DNA from 3 places in the Streptomyces sp. NPDC091972 genome. Region 3 is predicted to be linked to each of the others. Evidence: riboswitches for the same ligand, from Rfam matches in the RefSeq annotation. Region 3 holds a riboswitch; each other region holds the start of a gene.
The links. Region 3 has a riboswitch for S-adenosylmethionine ahead of ACIQJT_RS04350 (putative leader peptide). Riboswitches for the same ligand answer to the same signal wherever they lie in the genome.
Positions count from the first base shown of each region.

Region 1: it holds a riboswitch for S-adenosylmethionine, as region 3 does, so the genes downstream of both, thrC (threonine synthase) here and ACIQJT_RS04350 (putative leader peptide) in region 3, are expected to answer to the same signal.
Region 2: it holds a riboswitch for S-adenosylmethionine, as region 3 does, so the genes downstream of both, ACIQJT_RS14585 (aminotransferase class V-fold PLP-dependent enzyme) here and ACIQJT_RS04350 (putative leader peptide) in region 3, are expected to answer to the same signal.

Region 1 covers NZ_JBIVSV010000010.1:215,346-221,638, forward strand. Annotated here, with positions in the region: gene groL (chaperonin GroEL) at 1-851, opposite strand, end outside; gene ACIQJT_RS28045 (cold-shock protein) at 1,450-1,656, opposite strand; gene ACIQJT_RS28050 (MoaD/ThiS family protein) at 2,100-2,375, opposite strand; gene thrC (threonine synthase) at 2,490-3,770, opposite strand; SAM riboswitch class I at 3,788-3,946, opposite strand; gene ACIQJT_RS28060 (glucosyl-3-phosphoglycerate synthase) at 4,095-5,039, shown strand; gene ACIQJT_RS28065 (trehalose-6-phosphate synthase) at 5,150-6,293, shown strand, end outside.
Region 2 covers NZ_JBIVSV010000004.1:440,936-447,228, forward strand. Annotated here, with positions in the region: gene ACIQJT_RS14575 (Lrp/AsnC family transcriptional regulator) at 1-162, shown strand, start outside; gene ACIQJT_RS14580 (PQQ-binding-like beta-propeller repeat protein) at 176-2,317, opposite strand; gene ACIQJT_RS14585 (aminotransferase class V-fold PLP-dependent enzyme) at 2,385-3,746, opposite strand; SAM riboswitch class IV at 3,868-3,984, opposite strand; gene trpD (anthranilate phosphoribosyltransferase) at 4,061-5,125, opposite strand; gene ACIQJT_RS14595 (cytochrome bc complex cytochrome b subunit) at 5,331-6,293, opposite strand, start outside.
Region 3 covers NZ_JBIVSV010000001.1:920,680-926,972, reverse strand. Annotated here, with positions in the region: gene ACIQJT_RS04365 (NtaA/DmoA family FMN-dependent monooxygenase) at 1-450, shown strand, start outside; gene ACIQJT_RS04360 (LLM class F420-dependent oxidoreductase) at 544-1,467, shown strand; gene ACIQJT_RS04355 (DUF1684 domain-containing protein) at 1,537-2,361, shown strand; SAM riboswitch class IV at 2,450-2,563, shown strand; gene ACIQJT_RS04350 (putative leader peptide) at 2,584-2,715, shown strand; gene ACIQJT_RS04345 (ABC transporter substrate-binding protein) at 2,931-4,550, shown strand; gene ACIQJT_RS04340 (ABC transporter permease) at 4,554-5,513, shown strand; gene ACIQJT_RS04335 (ABC transporter permease) at 5,510-6,293, shown strand, end outside.

The DNA of each region.
Region 1 (6,293 bases), on a different contig from region 3:
TTGCGGCGGTCACCGAAGCCCGGGGCCTTGACGGCGACGGACTTGAAGGTGCCGCGGATCTTGTTGACGACCAGGGTCGACAGGGCCTCGCCCTCGACGTCCTCGGCGATGATCAGCAGCGGCTTGCCCGACTGCATGACCTTCTCCAGGAGCGGGAGCAGGTCCTTGACGGAGCCGATCTTGGAGTTGGCGATCAGGATGTACGGGTCGTCGAGCGACGCCTCCATCCGCTCCATGTCGGTGGCGAAGTACGCCGAGATGTAGCCCTTGTCGAAGCGCATACCCTCGGTGAGCTCCAGCTCCAGACCGAAGGTCTGGGACTCCTCGACGGTGATGACGCCTTCCTTGCCGACCTTGTCCATCGCCTCGGCGATGAGCTCGCCGATCTGGGTGTCGGCGGCGGAGATGGAGGCCGTGGAGGCGATCTGCTCCTTGGTCTCGACATCCTTGGCCTGCTCGAGCAGGGCGGCGGAGACGGCCTCGACGGCCTTCTCGATACCGCGCTTGAGGGCCATGGGGTTGGCGCCGGCGGCTACGTTGCGCAGGCCTTCCTTGACCAGGGCCTGGGCGAGCACGGTCGCGGTGGTCGTACCGTCACCGGCGACGTCGTCCGTCTTCTTGGCGACTTCCTTGACCAGCTCGGCGCCGATCTTCTCGTACGGGTCCTCGAGTTCGATCTCCTTGGCGATGGAGACACCATCGTTGGTGATCGTGGGGGCGCCCCACTTCTTCTCGAGGACGACGTTGCGGCCCTTGGGGCCGAGCGTCACCTTCACGGCGTCCGCGAGCTGGTTCATGCCGCGCTCGAGGCCGCGCCGCGCCTCCTCGTCGAACGCGATGATCTTGGCCATGTGAAGTGGTCCCTCCAGGACTGGGGGTGATTCCTTCGGACCGCGCCCGCGCCCGCGACGGACGGCTCGCCGGCCTGTGGATCCTTGCCCCACATGGCCTGCGGGCCTCACCGACCCGGTCCATCTTTGTCACTCTCACCTTCAGAGTGCTAACGCCAATGATTAGCACTCGGCATGGTCGAGTGCAAGCGCCTGCCGAAGACCGGGGTGGGTTCGCTGCGCGGGCTCGGGCCGGTGAGGGCCGGCCCGCGCCCTTCCCGGCACCCTGGATCGCGCGCCCCGGAGGCGATGGGTTCGGCAGTCGGGCGGCTACCGGCCGGTGGGAGCTGAGCGCGCAGTTCCCCGCGCCCCTGGGCAGGTTGCAGTGGCCCGGCGCCACGGACGATCAGGGGCCGCCGCAGGCATCCAGGGGCGCGGGGAACTGCGCAGAAACGCCCGCCCCCACCGAACCCGCACCCGAAACCCCACCCGCGCCCGCACAGGACCCCGTTCAACCACCGGAGGTACATGCCGAAGGGCCCGTACCCATGACTCCCCATGGGGTACGAGCCCTTCGGTGAAGAACGAAGAACGACGCTGTTGTTACCCGGCGCGTGCTTCAGCCAGTCGCGAGACGGACCATGTCCGCCTGCGGCCCCTTCTGACCCTGCGAGATCTCGAACTCGACCCGCTGGCCCTCTTCAAGGGTGCGGTAGCCGTCCATCTGAATCGCGCTGTAGTGGACGAAAACATCCGCACCACCGTCGACCGCGATGAAGCCGTACCCCTTCTCCGCGTTGAACCACTTGACGGTGCCCTGAGCCATGCCTAACTCCCCTATTACTGGCCCTTGCACGGATCCACACTTCGTGGATCCGGGTCAGACCTCACCCCCCACATGGTTGGGGGCGTGCGCCGGAACGCGTCGACCGCGGCTGAATGTATCTGTCCAACTGCCGTCTGCAACAGGTCAATCGGACGAGAATTCTGGACGGAAGGGGTCCGGAATGTAGTGAGAATTCACCCGAATTCGGGGCAAGTCGGGCCCCATAAAAGGAGCATAAGACACAAAGAACCCACACACTTTGGCTACTTCTCGTCGCATCCGAAGTCGGAACTCATATGCGCCCGGCATGAAGGAAGCAGCAGCTTCCCCAACTGTACCGCGCTCAACCATAGAGAATTGCCCCCTCCGCTTCTCTCGCGGAGGGGGCAATCGGATGAACACTCGGTAATTTCTGTTACCGAAGGTAATGACCAGTCATACGGTCACCCGCCGGCGACCGCCGGGATGATGGAGACGCCGGCCCCGTCGGGCGTCGCCGTCTCCAGTCCCTGCTCGAACCGCACGTCGTCGTCGTTCACGTACACGTTCACGAACCGCCGCAGCTTGCCCTGGTCGTCGAGAACGCGCGCGGCGATACCGGTGTGGTTCTTCTCCAGATCTGCGATGACCTCGGCGAGGGTCCCACCCTCGGCCTGCACCTCGGCCTGTCCGCCGGTGTAGGTGCGCAGGATGGTGGGGATTCGGACGGAAACGCTCATGTTCAGGACCTCCGGTCGGGTTGGGGCTTCAGGGGCGCGGGGCGGTGTCGATTCGCGGCTGCCGCCGCGTGGGCGCGACCGGCCCCCACCGGCCCGCAGACGGACAACGACCTCTTACGCGAGACCAGCCTCGCGGAACGAATCCAGGTTGGGCCGGATCGTCGCCGTCAGACCCGTACCCGCCACCGCGTCCAGCGTCTTCAGACCGTCCCCGGTGTTCAGTACGACGGTCGTCAGCGAGGGATCCAGCACCCCGCTCTCGATCAGCTTCTTCGTCACCCCCACGGTCACCCCGCCCGCAGTCTCCGCGAAGATGCCCTCGGTCCGCGCCAGCAGCTTGATCGCGTCCACGATCTGCTCGTCGTCGACGTCCTCCACCGCGCCGCCGGTGCGCCGCGCGATGTCCAGCACGTACGGGCCGTCCGCAGGGTTGCCGATGGCGAGGGACTTGGCGATGGTGTCCGGCTTCTGGGGCCGCACCACGTCGTGCCCCGCCTTGTAGGCGACGGAAACCGGGCTGCACCCCTCCGCCTGCGCCCCGAAGATCTTGTACGGCCTGTCCTCGACGAGCCCCAGCCTGATGAGCTCCTGAAGGCCCTTGTCGATCTTCGTGAGCTGCGAGCCGGAGGCGATCGGGACCACGAGCTGGTCGGGGAGCCGCCAGCCGAGCTGCTCGCAGATCTCGTACGCCAGGGTCTTGGAGCCCTCCGCGTAGTACGGCCGCAGGTTGACGTTGACGAAGCCCCAGCCCTCGCCGGCCGGGTCGCCGATCAGCTCGGAGCAGAAGCGGTTCACGTCGTCGTAGTTGCCCTCGATGCCGACGAGCTCGCCGCCGTAGATCGCGGCCATGACGACCTTGCCCTGCTCCAGGTCGTGCGGGATGAACACGCAGGAGCGGAACCCGGCCCGGGCCGCGGCGGCACCGACCGCGCCGGCCAGGTTGCCGGTGGAGGAGCAGGAGAGCGTGGTGAAGCCGAAGGCGCGGGCCGCCTCCAGGGCCTGCGCGACGACGCGGTCCTTGAAGGAGTGCGTCGGGTTGCCGGAGTCGTCCTTGACGTACAGGCCGCCGGTCACGCCGAGCTCGCGGGCGAGGTTGTCCGCCTTGACGAGCTTGGTCCAGCCGGGGTTGATGTTGGGCTTGTCCGCCACGTCCGCGGGGACGGGCAGCAGCGGGGCGTAGCGCCAGATGTTCGCGGGTCCCGACTCGATCCGCTTGCGGAGCTCCTCGGTCTCGTAGGCCGAGAAGTCGTACGCGATCTCGAGCGGGCCGAAACACTCCTCACAGGCGAAGACCGGGCCGAGCGGGACGCGGTGGCCGCATTCGCGGCAGCTCAGCGCCGCGGCGGGACCCAGGTCGACGGAGTTCGTGGTGCTTGCAACAGTCTGCGCAGCCATGGAGGCGAGGCCCTTTCTCCTCATCTTCCTCACGACGCACTTCGCCGTGAGACGGATTTGGCACCTTCCCGAGCCGGGAGCCTCGCGGAGACGATCGTCGGTGATCGCTACGAGAGCCGACTGGAGGGTTGCCGGGGCTTCATCGGGCCGTATCCCTCTGCCCCTCTGGATGAGCGGTGTGAAGTTGTGAACGGCGGGCCACCCAGGACATGCGATGGTCACCCGCGTTGTTCAAGACTGTAACCGACGACCAGGACAGTTGAGATAGTCGTCCGAACGGCGAGATGGATCACACGCAGATCTCACGCAGAGGAGCCGCGCACTGTGCTGAACGAAGTCGAGCGCTGGCTGGCGACCCGTTCCTGGTCCGTGACCGATCGCCCGCTCCACCGGATCATGGCGGCGAAGCGGGCCACGGGCCGGACGGTCAGTGTCGTCCTGCCGGCCCTCAACGAGGAGGCGACGGTCGGTGACATCGTCGCCGTCATCCGTCATGACCTCATGCAGCAGGTCCCGCTCGTCGACGAGATCGTCGTCGTGGACTCGGGATCGACCGACCGCACCTCCGAGGTCGCCGCCGCCGCCGGCGCGCGGGTCGTCCACCGCGACGACATCCTCCCGCGCATCCCGGCCCTGCCCGGCAAGGGTGAGGTCCTGTGGCGGTCCCTGCTCGTCACGAGCGGGGACATCGTCTGCTTCATAGACGCCGACCTGAAGGAGTTCTCCTCGGACTTCGTCTCCGGGATCGTCGGCCCGCTGCTCACCGACCCCGGCGTCGACCTGGTCAAGGGCATGTACGACCGTCCCCTGGGCGGTGCCGCCGGGCAGGGCGGCCGGGTCACCGAGCTGATGGCGCGCCCGCTGCTGAACATGCACTGGCCGCAGCTCGCCGGTTTCGTGCAGCCGCTGGGCGGTGAGTACGCGGCCCGGCGCTCGCTGCTGGAGCAGTTGCCGTTCCCCGTCGGCTACGGCGTCGAGCTGGGCATGCTGGTCGACGCCCTGCACCTGGTGGGCCTGGACGCGCTGGCCCAGGTCGACATCGGGGTGCGCAAGCACCGCCACCAGGACGGGCAGGCCCTGGGCCGGATGGCCGCCGCGATCTACCGCACCGCCCAGCTCCGGCTGGCCCGCGGCCACCTGATCCGGCCCGCCCTCACCCAGTTCGAGCGGGGCCGGGACGGCTTCGAGCCGCGGACGTACTCGGTGGACACGGAGGAGCGGCCGCCGATGACGGAGATCGCGGAGTACAGGAAGAGAAGGGCCGCCTAGGAGCGCCCCTCCAGGGACGCGGGGAACTGCGCACCCGGCCCCCACGGCCCGCGGCCGACATGCACCACGGGAACGTTTGAGCGGTTGGACACCGGGCTAGGTTTCGAGGCATGGCTTCATCGCACAACGCCCATGTACTGGTCGCGTCCAACCGCGGCCCGGTCTCCTACGAGGTCCAGGAAAACGGCGAGCTCAACGCGAAGCGCGGCGGCGGCGGCCTCGTCTCGGGCCTGTCGGCGATCGGGCCGGAGGCCGACGCGCTGTGGGTGTGCTCGGCGCTGTCCGACGGCGACCGCGAGGCGGTACGGCAGGGGGTCGGCGAGGACGGCGTCCGCATGCTCGCGATCCCGGCCGACGTGCACGCGGACGCGTACAACGGCATCGCCAACTCGGTCCTCTGGTTCGTCCACCACCTGCTCTACCAGACCCCGCTGGAACCGTCCTTCGACGCGGAGTTCCGGCGCCAGTGGGCCTCGTACGAGACGTACAACCGTGCCTTCGCCGAGGCGCTCGCCGAGGAGGCGGCCGAGGGGGCGGCGGTCCTGGTGCAGGACTACCACCTGTGCCTGGTGCCCGGGATGCTCCGCGAGCTCCGCCCCGACCTGCGCATCGCCCACTTCTCGCACACACCGTGGGCGCCGGTGGAGTACTTCCGGATGCTCCCCGACGACATCGCGGTCCAGGTCCTGCGGGGCATGCTGGGCGCCGACCGGCTCGGCTTCCTCACCCGCCGCTGGGCGGACGCCTTCACGGCCTGCGCCGCGGAGTTCGCGGGAGGGCTGGGCGAGACCCGGATCGGGGTGCACGGGCTGGGCGCGGACGCGGACTTCCTGCGCGCCCGCTCCCACGAGGCCGACGTCGAGGAGCGGATCGTCGGCCTGCGCGAGGAGATCGGCGCGGGCCGGAAGACCATCGTGCGGGTGGACCGGACCGAGCTGTCCAAGAACATCGTGCGCGGGCTGCACGCCTACCGGCGGCTGCTGGAGTCGCGGCCGGAGTGGCGGGAGCGGGTCGTGCACGTGGCGTTCGCGTATCCGTCGCGGCAGGACCTCGCGGTGTACCGGGACTACACGGCCGAGGTGCGGCGGGTGGCGGAGGAGATCAACGACACCTTCGGCACACCTGGCTGGACCCCGGTCCTGCTGAACCTGAAGGACGACTTCGCGCGCTCCCTGGCCGCGTACCGGCTGGCCGACGTGGCGCTGGTCAACCCCATCCGGGACGGCATGAACCTGGTCGCGAAGGAGGTGCCGG
Region 2 (6,293 bases), on a different contig from region 3:
ATCGCCATGGTCCGGGTCAAGCAGCACGAGGATCTCGCCGAGGTCATCCCCGGCAGCATCAGCAAGATCCCGGGCGTCGAGGCGACGGACACCCACGTGGCCTTCCGCACCTACTCGCAGCACGACCTGGAGGCCGCGTTCGCGATCGGCCTCGACAGCTGATCGTCCCCGACGGCTAGGAGCCGAGCGCGAGCACCGTGATGCCGTCGGCGGTGGCGGTGTACACACGGCCGTCGCGGACGACCGGGCTCTGGGTCCCGAGGGAGGCGCCGCCCTCGACGCGCCGGTGCCAGATCCGCTTCCCCCGGCGGTCGACGCCGTGGAGCGTCGAGCCGTGGCGCACGTAGAGGGTGCCGCCGAGGACCGTGGGGTCGCTGTACTGGTTCCCCTCGTCGGGGAAGGGGAGGGACCACACCGTCGATCCGTCGGCGGGGTCCAGGGCGACCAGTTCGTAGTCGGACACGGTGACGCCCAGGCCGGCGAAGGGCACACAGGTGAAGTAGCGGCCGCCGTACACCTTGTCGTTCGCCGAGTCCCACAGCGTCCTGCCGGAGCGGGAGATGCCGTGCAGCATCCGCTCGCCGACCGATCCGACCATCAGCGTGTCGCCGACCAGGGCGGGCCGGCCGGTGTCGGAGCCGGCCTTCGCCGCCCAGAGCCGCTCGCCGCTCCGCGCGTCCAGGGCCTGGACCTGGTCCCCGAAGGTGCCGACGTACACCACGCCGTCCGCCACCAAGGGTTCGCCGGTGGGTGCGGGTCCGGTCGGGGCCGTCCAGCGCACGCTGCCGTCGGGGGCGTAGGCCCGCACCCCGCCCGCGTCCGAGCCGTCGCCGTAGGACACCAGGACCAACTCGCCGGCGGCGACCGGGAACTGGCTGTTCGCGGCGAACGACCTGGTCCAGCGGACCGTGCCGCGGCGGCCGAGCGCACACAGCCTGGAAGCGCCCTCCTGGCCGTCCTCCAGCAGGCAGTACACGCCGTCGGCGGTGGCGAGCGGGGACATCGCCTCGGCGCCGAGCGGGGTCCGCCACACGGTCCGCCCGTCCAGGTCCAGCGCGTGCAGCGCGCCGTCCGCGCCGCCGACGTACACCCGCGTGCCGTCGGGTGAGAGGGCCGCGCAGGGGCCGCGCCGCCCGCCGAGGCCCTGGACCTTGCACTGCCAGCCCGTCGCGGGCGTGCCCGTCGGGGACCCGGCCCCGGTCGTCGCCTCTCGGTCCGCCGAGTCCCGCAGCCACAGCCATCCGCCCGCGCCCCCGGCGGCCACGACCCCGACGCCTCCCGCCACGGCCCGCAGCAGCCGGCGCCGGGACGGCGGGGCGGGGGCGGGGGTCACAGGGGCGACCGCGGGGACGTCCGTGACGGTCACCGGCGCCACGTACTCCACCCGGCTGCCCCGCTCCCCCGAGTCGTGCCCGGGCACCCAGTGCGCGCCGCTCCGGGCGGCCTCGGGCTCCCGCACGGATCCGGGCGCGTACCAGCCGGGCCGCAGCCCCTCGCGCAGCAAGGCGGCGGTGTGTCCCGCGGCCGCGACCAGCTCCGCGGGGGTCGGCCGCGCGCCGGGGTCGTCCCGCAGACACGACTCCACCAGCGGCAGGTGTTCCCGCGGTACGGCGGACAGGTCGACGTCCCCGGTCAGGATCCGCAGCAGAACGACCGAATCCTGCCCCTCGCCGAAGGGCTCCTTCCCGCCGGAGGCGTAGGCGAGGACCGCGCCCAGGGAGAAGACGTCACTGGCCGGCACCACCTGGGCGCCGTTGCGGATCTGCTCCGGCGAGAGGTAGCCGACCGATCCGACGACCACGCCGGTCCGGGTCAGGGCGGTGCCCTCCAGGGCCCGGACGATCCCGAAGTCGATGACCCGGGGGCCGTCCGGCGCGAGCAGGATGTTGGAGGGCTTGAGGTCCCGGTGCACCAGCCCCTTGGCGTGGATCGCGGCGAGCGCCTCGGCGAGCGCGGCCGCCAGCAGCCGTACCGCGTCCGCGGGCAGCGGTCCCCGGTCGAGCACCGCGTCCCGCAGGTTCGGCCCCGCGACGAACTCGGTCGCCATCCACGGCCGCGCGGCCTCGGTGTCCGCGTCCACGACCCGCGCGGTGTACGTGCCGGTCCCGCCGACGGTCTGCGCGGCCCGCACCTCGTGCCGGAACCGGGCCCGGAAGGTGCGGTCCTCGGCGTGCTCGGCCCGTACGACCTTCACGGCCAGCCGCAGCCCGCCACGCGCCTCGGCGAGGTACACCTCGCCCATGCCGCCGGAGCCGAGTCTGCCCAGGACCTGGTAGGGCCCGATGGTCCGCGGGTCCCGCTCGCGCAGCTCCTGCACCCCGTGCTCCCCCTGCTTTCCGTACGGCTGCTGGGGGGAGCGTATACGCGAGCCGGCCGTCGCTCCCTCAGACGGCCGGGACGCAGCGGCCGTCCTCGGTGCGGTACGTCCACTTCGCGCCGTCCGCGACCAGTTCCCTCACCGCCTTCACGAACCGTTCGACGTGCTCGTCCGGGGTGCCGGCGCCGAAGCTCACCCGGATCGCGTTGAGCGACTTCTCGCCGGGCGCGGCCTCGGGGGCGCCGCACTCGCCCTGGGACTGCGGGTCGCTGCCGAGGAGGGTGCGCACGAGGGGGTGGGCGCAGAAGAGGCCGTCGCGGACGCCGATGCCGTACTCGGCGGAGAGGGCGGCGGCGAAGTGGGAGCTGTTCCAGCCCTCGACGACGAAGGAGAGCACGCCGACGCGGGGGGCGTCGTCGCCGAAGAGGGACAGGACGCGGACCTCGGGGACGTCGGCGAGGCCGGCCCTCACCTTCTCGATCAGATACCGCTCGCGGGCCACCAGGCTGTCGAAACCGGCCTCCGTCAGCGCCTTGCAGGCCGAGGCGATCGAGTAGGCGCCGATGACGTTCGGGGAGCCCGCCTCGTGCCGGGCGGCGCTCTCGTGCCACTCCACGTCCACTCCCCCGTCCTCGCGCCGGGTGACCTTGCGGCTGGCGCCGCCGCCCGCGAGGTAGGGGTCGGCCGCGCGCAGCCAGTCGGCGCGGCCGGCCAGGACGCCGGAGCCGAAGGGCGCGTAGAGCTTGTGGCCGGAGAAGGCGACCCAGTCGACGTCCAGGTCGCGGACGCTCACCGGGTGGTGCGGGGCGAGCTGGGCGGCGTCCAGGACGATCCGGGCACCGTGCGCGTGGGCGGCGGCGGCCAGCTCGCGGACCGGCCACAGCTCGCCGGTGACGTTGGAGGCGCCGGTGACGCACACCAGGGCGGGGCCGTGGGGGTCGCGGTCGGCGAGGGCCTTCTCCAGGGTCTCGACGGCCTGCCGCGGGGTGCGCGGGGCGTCGAGGTAGCTGACCCGGGCGTCCTTCCAGGGCAGCAGGCTCGCGTGGTGCTCGGTCTCGAAGACGAACACCTGGCAGTCGGCGGGGAGGGCGGCGGCGAGGAGGTTGAGCGAGTCGGTGGTCGACCGGGTGAAGATCAGCTCGTCGTCCTCGCGGCAGTCGAGGAACTCGGCGACGGTCCTGCGGGCGTTCTCGAACAGGTCGGTCGAGAGCTGGGAGAGGTACCCGGCCCCGCGGTGCACGCTGCCGTAGTAGGGCGCGTACGCCGCCACGTCGTCCCAGACCCGCTGGAGGGCCGGTGCGCTGGCCGCGTAGTCGAGCGCCGCGTAGGTGACCTCGCCGCCGGTGACGAGCGGGACGGTGACATCACGCCCCAGAACGGGCAGCGGGGCACAAATGGTGCGGGCGGCGGCAGCGGTGGAGACGGACATGGGGAACTCCCGTGAAAGTAAAGGTGAGATGGGTGCGCGGAGGCGGGGCTCGGCGGCCCTATCGCATTCGCTTGCTCACGGAAGACTCCCTCGATCGACCAGGACCCCTGGTGTCGAGAGGGGCCCGCGCTTGCCGTAGACCTCGCTGCCTACGGCCTGGTCTTCACCCGGGGCACCCCGCCACGGACGGAGGGTTGCCGGACAGTCGGCCGGGGCCTCATGACTGTCACTCATGACCTGGTACCGGAACGTACGTGAGGTGATCGTCGTCCCGCAACCCGTGTCCGGATCGCGGGACGACACCTCGGTGGCCGTCAGGCGTTGCTCGCGGCCACCCAGCGCTCCAGCGTCCGCTTCGCCGCGCCCGAGTCGATCGCCTCCGCGGCCTTGTCCATCCCGGCCCGCAGCTGCTCGGCCAGCGTCCCCGTCCCCGGGTCCAGGGCCACCAGCGCGGCCGCCGAGTTCAGGAGCACGGCGTCCCGGACCGGGCCCTTCTCGCCGTCCAGCAGGTGGCGGGCGACCTCCGCGTTGTACGCCGGGTCGCCGCCCCGCAGGGCCTCCACCGGCACCAGGTCGATGCCGACGTCCCGGGGGTCGAAGCTCTCCTCGGTGACCTTGCCGTCGCGGACGACCCAGACCCGGGAGGTCGACGTGGTGGTCAGCTCGTCGAGGCCGTCGTCGCCGCGGAAGACGAGCGAGGAGTGGCCGCGCTCCGCGAAGACGCCCGCGACGACCGGCGCCATGCGCGGGTCCGCGACCCCGACCGCCTGGGCCCGTACCCGGGCGGGGTTGGTCAGCGGACCGAGGATGTTGAACACCGTGCGGATGCCCAGCTGACCGCGGGCGGCGCCCGCGTGGCGCAGCGCCGGGTGGAACTTGATCGCGAAGCAGAAGGTGATCCCTGCCTCCTCGGCCACCTCGGCCACCCGCCGCGGGGTCAGCTCCAGGTTGACGCCGAGCTTCTCCAGGACGTCCGAGGCGCCGGACGCGGAGGAGGCGGCCCGGTTGCCGTGCTTGACGACCGTGGCGCCGGTGCCGGCGACGACGATCGCCGACATGGTGGAGATGTTGACGGTCTTGGCGCCGTCGCCGCCGGTGCCGACGATGTCCACCGTCCGCCCGGGGACCTCGATCACGTTGGCGTGCGCGTACATCGCCCGCACGAGACCGTTGATCTCCTCGACCGTCTCGCCCTTGGCCCTGAGCGCGACCACGAAAGCGGCGATCTGCGCGTCGGTGGCCTCGCCCCGCATGATCCGGTCCATCGCCCACGCCGTCGCGTCGGCGCTCTGGTCCCGGCCGTACAGCAGGGCGTTCAGCACCTCGGGCCAGGAACGGCCCGCCGCGGTGTCGCCTCCAGCGGGGGTCACAGCGCTCATGGGGCCGCTCCAGATGTCGTAGAAAACCGTCTCCACACCCTATCCAGCCCGCAGCACGGCACAGGGCCCCGTCCGGTGTTCGGACGGAGCCCCCGCCCCCGCCGAACCCGCACCCGAAGCCGAACCCACCGCACGGCAAAGGGCCCGTCCAGTGTGTCGGACGGGCCCTTCTACCGCGCGTGGCGAGCGCAGCGACAAGCAGTGATCAGTGGTGGCCGTGGCCGCTCGTGATCTCCTTGTACTCCTCGACGGTCGGCTTGGGGATCTGGGACTCCTCGCCGTAGTACGCCTCGCTCAGCTTGGCGCGCAGCTTCTCGGTGCCCTTGACCTTCCGCTCGACGCCGTTCTCGTCGACCGTGGGGCCGATCTCGGCGGGCTTGTACTGCTCGTGCGCCGTGAGCGTGTGGAGCTGCTCCTGGCTGAGCGGCTCGTGCACCTCGATGAACTCACCGTGCGGCAGGCGCTTGATGATGCCGGACTCGCGGCCGTGCAGCACCTTCTCCCGGTCGCGGCGCTGGAGGCCGAGGCAGATCCGCTTGGTGACGACGAACGCGATGACCGGGGCGACGAAGAACGCGATCCGCACGAACCAGGTGATGGCGTTGATCGACAGGTGGAAGTGCGTGGCGAAGAGGTCGTTTCCACCACCGATCAGCAGCACGAAGTACCAGGTCATCCATGCCACACCGAACGCGGTCCGGGTCGGGGCGTTGCGCGGCCGGTCCAGGATGTGGTGCTCGCGCTTGTCGCCGGTGACCCAGGACTCGATGAACGGGTACACCGCGATCGCGACCAGCACCAGCGGGAAGATGACCAGCGGGATGAACACGCCCAGGACGAGCGTGTGACCCCAGAAGTTGATCTCCCAGCCCGGCATGACACGGATCAGGCCCTCGGAGAAGCCCATGTACCAGTCCGGCTGGGCGCCCGTGGACACCTGGTCGGGACGGTAGGGGCCCATCGCCCAGATCGGGTTGATGGAGGCGATCGCCGCGATGACCGCGATGACACCGAAGACCAGGAAGAAGAAGCCTCCGGCCTTGGCCATGTAGACCGGCAGCAGCGGCATGCCGACGACGTTGTTGTTGGTCTTGCCGGGGCCCGCGAACTGCGTGTGCTTGTGGTAGAAGACCAGGATCAGGTGCGCCACCATCAGGCCGAGCATGAT
Region 3 (6,293 bases):
TGGGGCATCGACCTGTCCGACCGCGACGCCGACGGGCCCCTGCCCAAGGAGGACCCCGTCGTCACGGAGAACGACGGCTCCTTCGGTGCCCGGCGCATCGCCGACCCGCGTGCCGTCGTGGCCGAATGGCGGGCGAAGGCGGAGGCACACGGCTGGTCGCTGCGTGAGACCGTCATCGCACTCGGGCCGCAGCGCGGGCACGTCGGCACTCCGTCCGGTCTGGCAGACAAGTTCGCCCGCTTCGTCCGGCACGGCGCGATCGACGGTTTCAACGTCACGCCGTACCTCATCCCCGACGGCCTCGACGACATCGTCGACCTGCTCGTCCCAGAACTGCAGGAACGCGGCATCTACCGCACCGCATACACCGGCAGCACCCTGCGCGAGAACCTCGGCCTGCGCGCACCCCTCACCCACCGGTCCGCACCGGACCGACGACAGGCGGGCTGAGCCCCCGGAGCCGGCCCTTGTACACATGACTGACAAGAAGCTGTCACACGCGGACCGGAATGCGGGTCCGGCCGACGCCCGTTCTGAACTGACATGACTGTTGGAGTAGCGCTCAACGCGTCCGACGCGTCGAACCAGGTCGACGCCACCGTGCAACTGGCCCAAGAGGCCGCTGAGTTCGGTCTCACGTCGGCCTGGTTCGGGCAGACCTTCGGCGCGGACTCACCCCAGCTCGCGGCGATCGTCGGACGGGCGGTCCCCGGACTGCAGGTCGGCACCTCCGCGATCCCCGTCTTCGGCCGGCACCCGCTGCTGGTCTCCAGCCAGGCACAGACGGCCCAGGCCGCGACTCACGGCCGCTATCACCTCGGTCTGGCTCTGGGCACGAAACTGTTGACGGAGACGGGCTTCGGCCTGCCTTTCGAACGCCCCATCGCCCGGCTGCGTGAATTCCTCACCGTGCTACGACAGTTGACCGAGACCGGCACGGCCGACTTCCACGGGGAGCTGCTCATCGCCACCACACCGATCCCGGCGCGGGTTCCGGGTGCCGAGAGCGGTGTGCCCCTGCTGGTTGCGGCGATGGGGCCGCAGGCTCTGCGGGCAAGCGGTGAGCTGGCCGACGGGATCCTGCCCTATCTGGCGGGACCGCGCGCCCTGGCGGACCACATCGTGCCCGCCCTGACCGCCGCGGCCGAGGCCGCCGGGCGCCCCACGCCCAGGATCGTGGCCCTGGTGCCCGGCGTGGTCACCGACGACGTCGACGAGGTGCGGGAAAAGGTGACCGAGAACCTCGCGTTCTACGAACAGATCCCGTCCTACGCACGGGTCATCCAACTCTCCGGCGGCCGACGGGCCGCCGATCTGGCCGTGATCGGCGACGAGAAGACCGTCGAGGCCGAGGTGCGGCGTTACCGCGACGCCGGCGCCACCGAGGTCGTGTTCTCGGTCACTGAAATCGCGGGAGGAGCCGATCGTCGACGGACCTGGCGGCTCCTCGGTGAACTGGCCGGTTGAGTACACCCGTCGGCCCGACAACCCCTTGATCCCCTGCCCGAGGGCACCCCGGCACAAAGGAGATTCCCCATGACCACCGAGGCCACCACTACGGACCTCCACGCTTTCACCGAGACCTGGCAGGAGTGGTACAGCGCCCAGGAGGCCCGGCTCGCCGCCCCGCACGGCTTCCTGGCGATCACTGGCCTGCACTGGCTCGACGACCGGCCCCAGCGCTTCCCGGACGCACCCGGCTCGTGGCACACCGGCCCCGAAGGCGTCGTCGTGAACCTCGACGAGGGCGAGGAGCTGGTCGTGGACGGGACGCCGGTGCGCGGCGAGCACCGCTTCGGCGTGCTTCCCGAGCGCGGCGGCGTCGACGCCGTCTGGGGAGACGCCGTCATCGAGGTCGCCAAGCGCGGCGGCCAGGACATCGTGCGCCCCCGCCACCCGGACGCGCCGCTGCGCACGGCTTTCACCGGCACGCCCGCCTACGCCCCCGACCCGCGCTGGGTCGTGACTGGCCGGTACATCCCCTTCGACACCCCGCGGCCGACCACCGTGGGCGCCGCGGTCGAGGGCCTTGAGCATGTGTACGACGCTCCGGGCAGGGTCGAGTTCGAGCTCGACGGGCGCCCGCTGTCGCTGACCGCATTTCCCGGCCCTGGTGCGGGACGGCTGATGGTGCTGTTCACCGACGCAACCTCCGGGGTCACCACCTACGCCGCCAACCGGTCCCTGTCCCTCGAAGCGCCCGCCGCCGACGGCACGGTCGTCCTGGACTTCAACCGCGCCACGAACCTGCCGTGCGCCTACACGGACCTGGCCACCTGCCCGCTGCCCCCGGCCGAGAACCGGCTGCCCGTGGCGATCGAGGCCGGCCAGAAGATCCCCCGCGAGCGCGGCGGCTCCTGAGCCGGACGCACTCGCGCCCCGACTGCCCTGACGAGGCGTCCCTTGACGCCATTGACGTACGACAAGACCACTCCGTACGATCACGAACGGCATTGAGTGTCAGCGTCAAGCCCTGGCTCGCTGACCGGCAACCCTCCCACGCGGTGGGGTGCTCCAGGTGAAAGCCCGGCGGGATCACCGACGATCTCCGCAAGCGCGTGGCCCCGTGACCGGGGCCGAATCATGTGGAGGACCGATATGCGGCACGGTGGTGACCTCAGCGCCCGTTTCGCCGGCGCCACCGTGTTCTCCCGGCTCTCGCGTCGGCGCCACATCGACCTCAAGCGCTCGACCAGCTGTCTCTGTCAGGCCTGACGGGACTTCCCGCCGCAGGCCGCAGTACGACATCTGTCGTCGCCGCACCCGTCTGCGCCTGATCTCCGCCTGTCTTTGATCCTCCCTTTTCCCGTGACCCCCGTCTGCACAGCGCTCCCCGGCACCGGCGTCGCGCCGGCCGGGACCGCACGCCCACGCACGGCCATGCCTCGTACGGCGTCCGTGCCTGGTGACACGAGTAGGAGAAACCCTCCGTGACTGCACTTTCCCATGCCAGAACCTCCCGGTGGGCGGCACTGACCGTCCTGGTGACCACCAGTGTGCTGCTGGCCGCCTGCGGCTCCGGCGGCGGCGATTCCGGCAGCGGCTCCGGGCAGCCCAAGCCCGGTGGCACCCTGACCTTCGCGGTGGGTTCGGACGCCGGCTGCGTGGATCCACAGCAGGTCGCCAGCAACGAGACCATCTACGCGGTGCGCCAGACCGTGGACTCCCTGACGGACCAGGACCCCAAGACCGGCAAGATCGTGCCGTGGCTGGCGAGGAGCTGGGACGTCAGTCCCGACGCCACGACGTTCACCTTCCGTCTGCGCTCGGGCGTTACCTTCAGCGACGGCTCGAAGCTGACCGCTCAGGTGGTCAAGGACAACTTCGACGCGGTGCCGAAGCTCGGCGCCCTGGGGACGCTCGCCGAGGGCTATCTGAGCGGCGTCAAGAGCACCACGGTGGTCGACCCGCTCACCGTGAAGGTGACCTTCGGCCAGCCCAACGCCCAGTTTTTGCAGGCCACTTCGACGCACTCGCTGGGGATCGAGTCGTCGGCGAGCGTGCAGAGGACCCCGCAGCAGAAGTGCAGCGACGGGGTGATCGGGTCCGGGCCCTTCGTACTGAAGCAGTACGTGCAGAACCAGTCGATCACCCTGGCCAAGCGCGCGGGATACGCGTGGGGTTCCTCGCGGTGGAGCAAGAAGGGCGAGGCGTACCTGGACAAGCTGGTGTTCAAGGTCGTGCCGGAGGCGGGTGTGCGGGCCGGCGGCCTGCAGTCCGGCCAGGTCGACGCCGTCTCCAGCGTCGGCAAGGCCAACGAGGCGGCCCTCAAGGGCGGCCAGGTCACCCTCCAGCGGCGGGCCAACCCCGGCGTCGTGTTCGGTCTCGGCCTCAACAACGCACGGCCGCTGCTCAAGGACGCCGAGGTGCGCCAGGCGATCCTGTACGCCATCGACCGGCAGCAGATCGCTGACACCGTCTTCCCGACCGGCACGCAACCGGCCACCAGCGTTCTTGCGCACACCACACCCGACTACACCGACCTCGCCTCCGGCCTGACCTTCGACGCGGCCAGGGCCAAGTCCCTGCTGGACGGGGCCGGCTGGAAGACCGGCAGCGACGGCATCCGCGCCAAGGACGGCAAGAAACTCAGCCTGACCATCAAGTGGTTCCCCAACGCGGCCACCAACCAGCCCGCGCTGGAGCTGATCCAGCAGCAGCTCAAGGCCGCCGGTGTCGACGTGACCCTCAAGCAGCTCCAGGTCACGCAGTTCGCCCCGACCCTCCAGTCGGGTGACTACGACGCGGTGTGGGGCAACGTGACCCGCGCCGACCCCGACATCCTGCGCAGCTCCTTCTCCACCGAGCTGGCCAACTTCTACCGCTTGCCGGCCAGTTCGCTCGACACCGCGCTGTCCGAGCAGGCCGCGACCGTCGACACCGCCAAGCGCAGGCAACTGGTCTCCCGGGCACAGCAGTTGATCGTGCAGAACGCCTACTACGTGCCGGTGGTCGAGCTCCAGACCCAGCTGGGCGTGGCGAAGAAGGTGCACGACCTCGACTTCGACGCCTCCAGCCGGCTCCAGCTGCACGACACCTGGATCGGCTAGCGCATGCGCCGCTATGTGTTCAAGCGGCTGGCCCAGGCGGTCGGGGTGCTGTGGGCGGCCTACACGGTCTCGTTCCTGGTGCTGGACTATCTGCCGGGCGACCCGGTCACGGCGATGGCCGGCGCTGGTATGGACTCGGGGCAGGTCGACCCCGAGCAACTCGCCGCCCTGCGGCACGAGTACGGCTTCGACAAGCCGGTGCTGGTGCAGTACGCCGAGTACCTCGGCCGGGCAGTGCGCGGGGATTTCGGCGACTCGGTGTCCACCGGTCGGCCGGTGACCTCGACGCTGGCCGACGCGCTGCCGCAGACGCTTCAGCTGACCGGCGCGGCCCTGTTGCTCGCGGTGCTCCTCGGCGGCGGCCTGGCGGTGCTGGCGACATACACCGCCCAGCGCTCGCTGCGGCAGCTGCTGCTGTCGCTGCCGCCGCTCGGGGTGTCCGTCCCGACGTTCTGGGTGGGGCTGCTGCTGGTCGAGGTGTTCTCGTTCCGGCTGCGCTGGTTCCCGGCGTTCGGCAACGACGGATTCAAGGGGCTGGTATTGCCGGCGCTGACGCTGGCGGTCCCGACGGGCGCGCAGATCGCGCAGGTCCTCGCCAAGAGCCTGCTCACCGCCCTCGACCAGGCGTACGTGGAGACCGCGCGGGCCAAGGGCGCCGGACGGTGGCGGGTCCATCTGCGGCATGCGCTGCGCAACGCGTCCCTGCCTGCCCTGACGGTCGTCGGCCTGCTGGTGGGGCAGCTGATCGCCGGTTCGGTCGTCGTCGAGACGGTGTTCTCCCGCGACGGCCTCGGCCGGGTGACCGCGGCGGCGGTCACCGCCCAGGACATCCCACTGGTCCAAGGGGTAGTGGTGTTCGGGGCGCTGATCTTCGTGACGACGAACCTGGTCATCGACCTGGTCTATCCGCTTCTGGACCCGCGGATCGTGGTGGCCTCGGGCAGAAGGGCGGCACTCACATGAGCCAGAGCCTTGTCGATGACCCCTCCGAAGCGGCGCTGGGACCGGCCCGCCCGGTCGAGGCGGGGCCGAAGCCTGATCCCGGGCGCCGCGTGGACGTACGACGGCTGCTGCGCTTCGTGGTACGCCGCCCGGGACTGCTCCTGTCCGTGACCGTCCTCGTGCTGGTGGTGCTGGCCTCGTTCCGGCCGGACCTGTTCACCTCGCAGGACCCACTGAAGGGCGTGCCGTCGCAGAACTTCCGTGCTCCGAGCGGCAGTCACTGGTTCGGCACCGACGAGTTGGGCCGCGATGTGTTCTCGCGGGTCGTCCACGGTGCCCAACTGTCCCTGAAGGCAACGCTGATCGCGGTGCTGGTGGCGTTCGTGGTCGGCGGGCTGCTGGGGGTGGTCGCGGGGTTCGTGGGCCGGTGGGTGGACGACGTGCTGATGCGCTTCGTCGACGTGCTGCTGTCCATCCCCGCGCTGTTCATGTCCCTGGCCCTGGTCACCGCGCTGGGCTACGGCACGGTGAAGGTGGCGGTCGCGGTCGGCATCGCCAGCGTCGCCGCGTTCGCGCGGGTGGCGCGCTCCGAGGTGCTGCGGGTGCGGCAGGCCGTCTTCGTCGAGGCCTCACGCGCCAGCGGAGCACGCTGGTACTCGGTACTGGGCCGCCATGTGCTGCCCAACGCGGCGGGCCCGGTGATCGTCCTGGCCACCCTCGACTTCGGCTCCTCCATCCTGGCCGTGTCTGCCCTGAGCTTCCTCGGCTACGGCGCTCCCCCGCCGGCCCCGGAATGGGGAA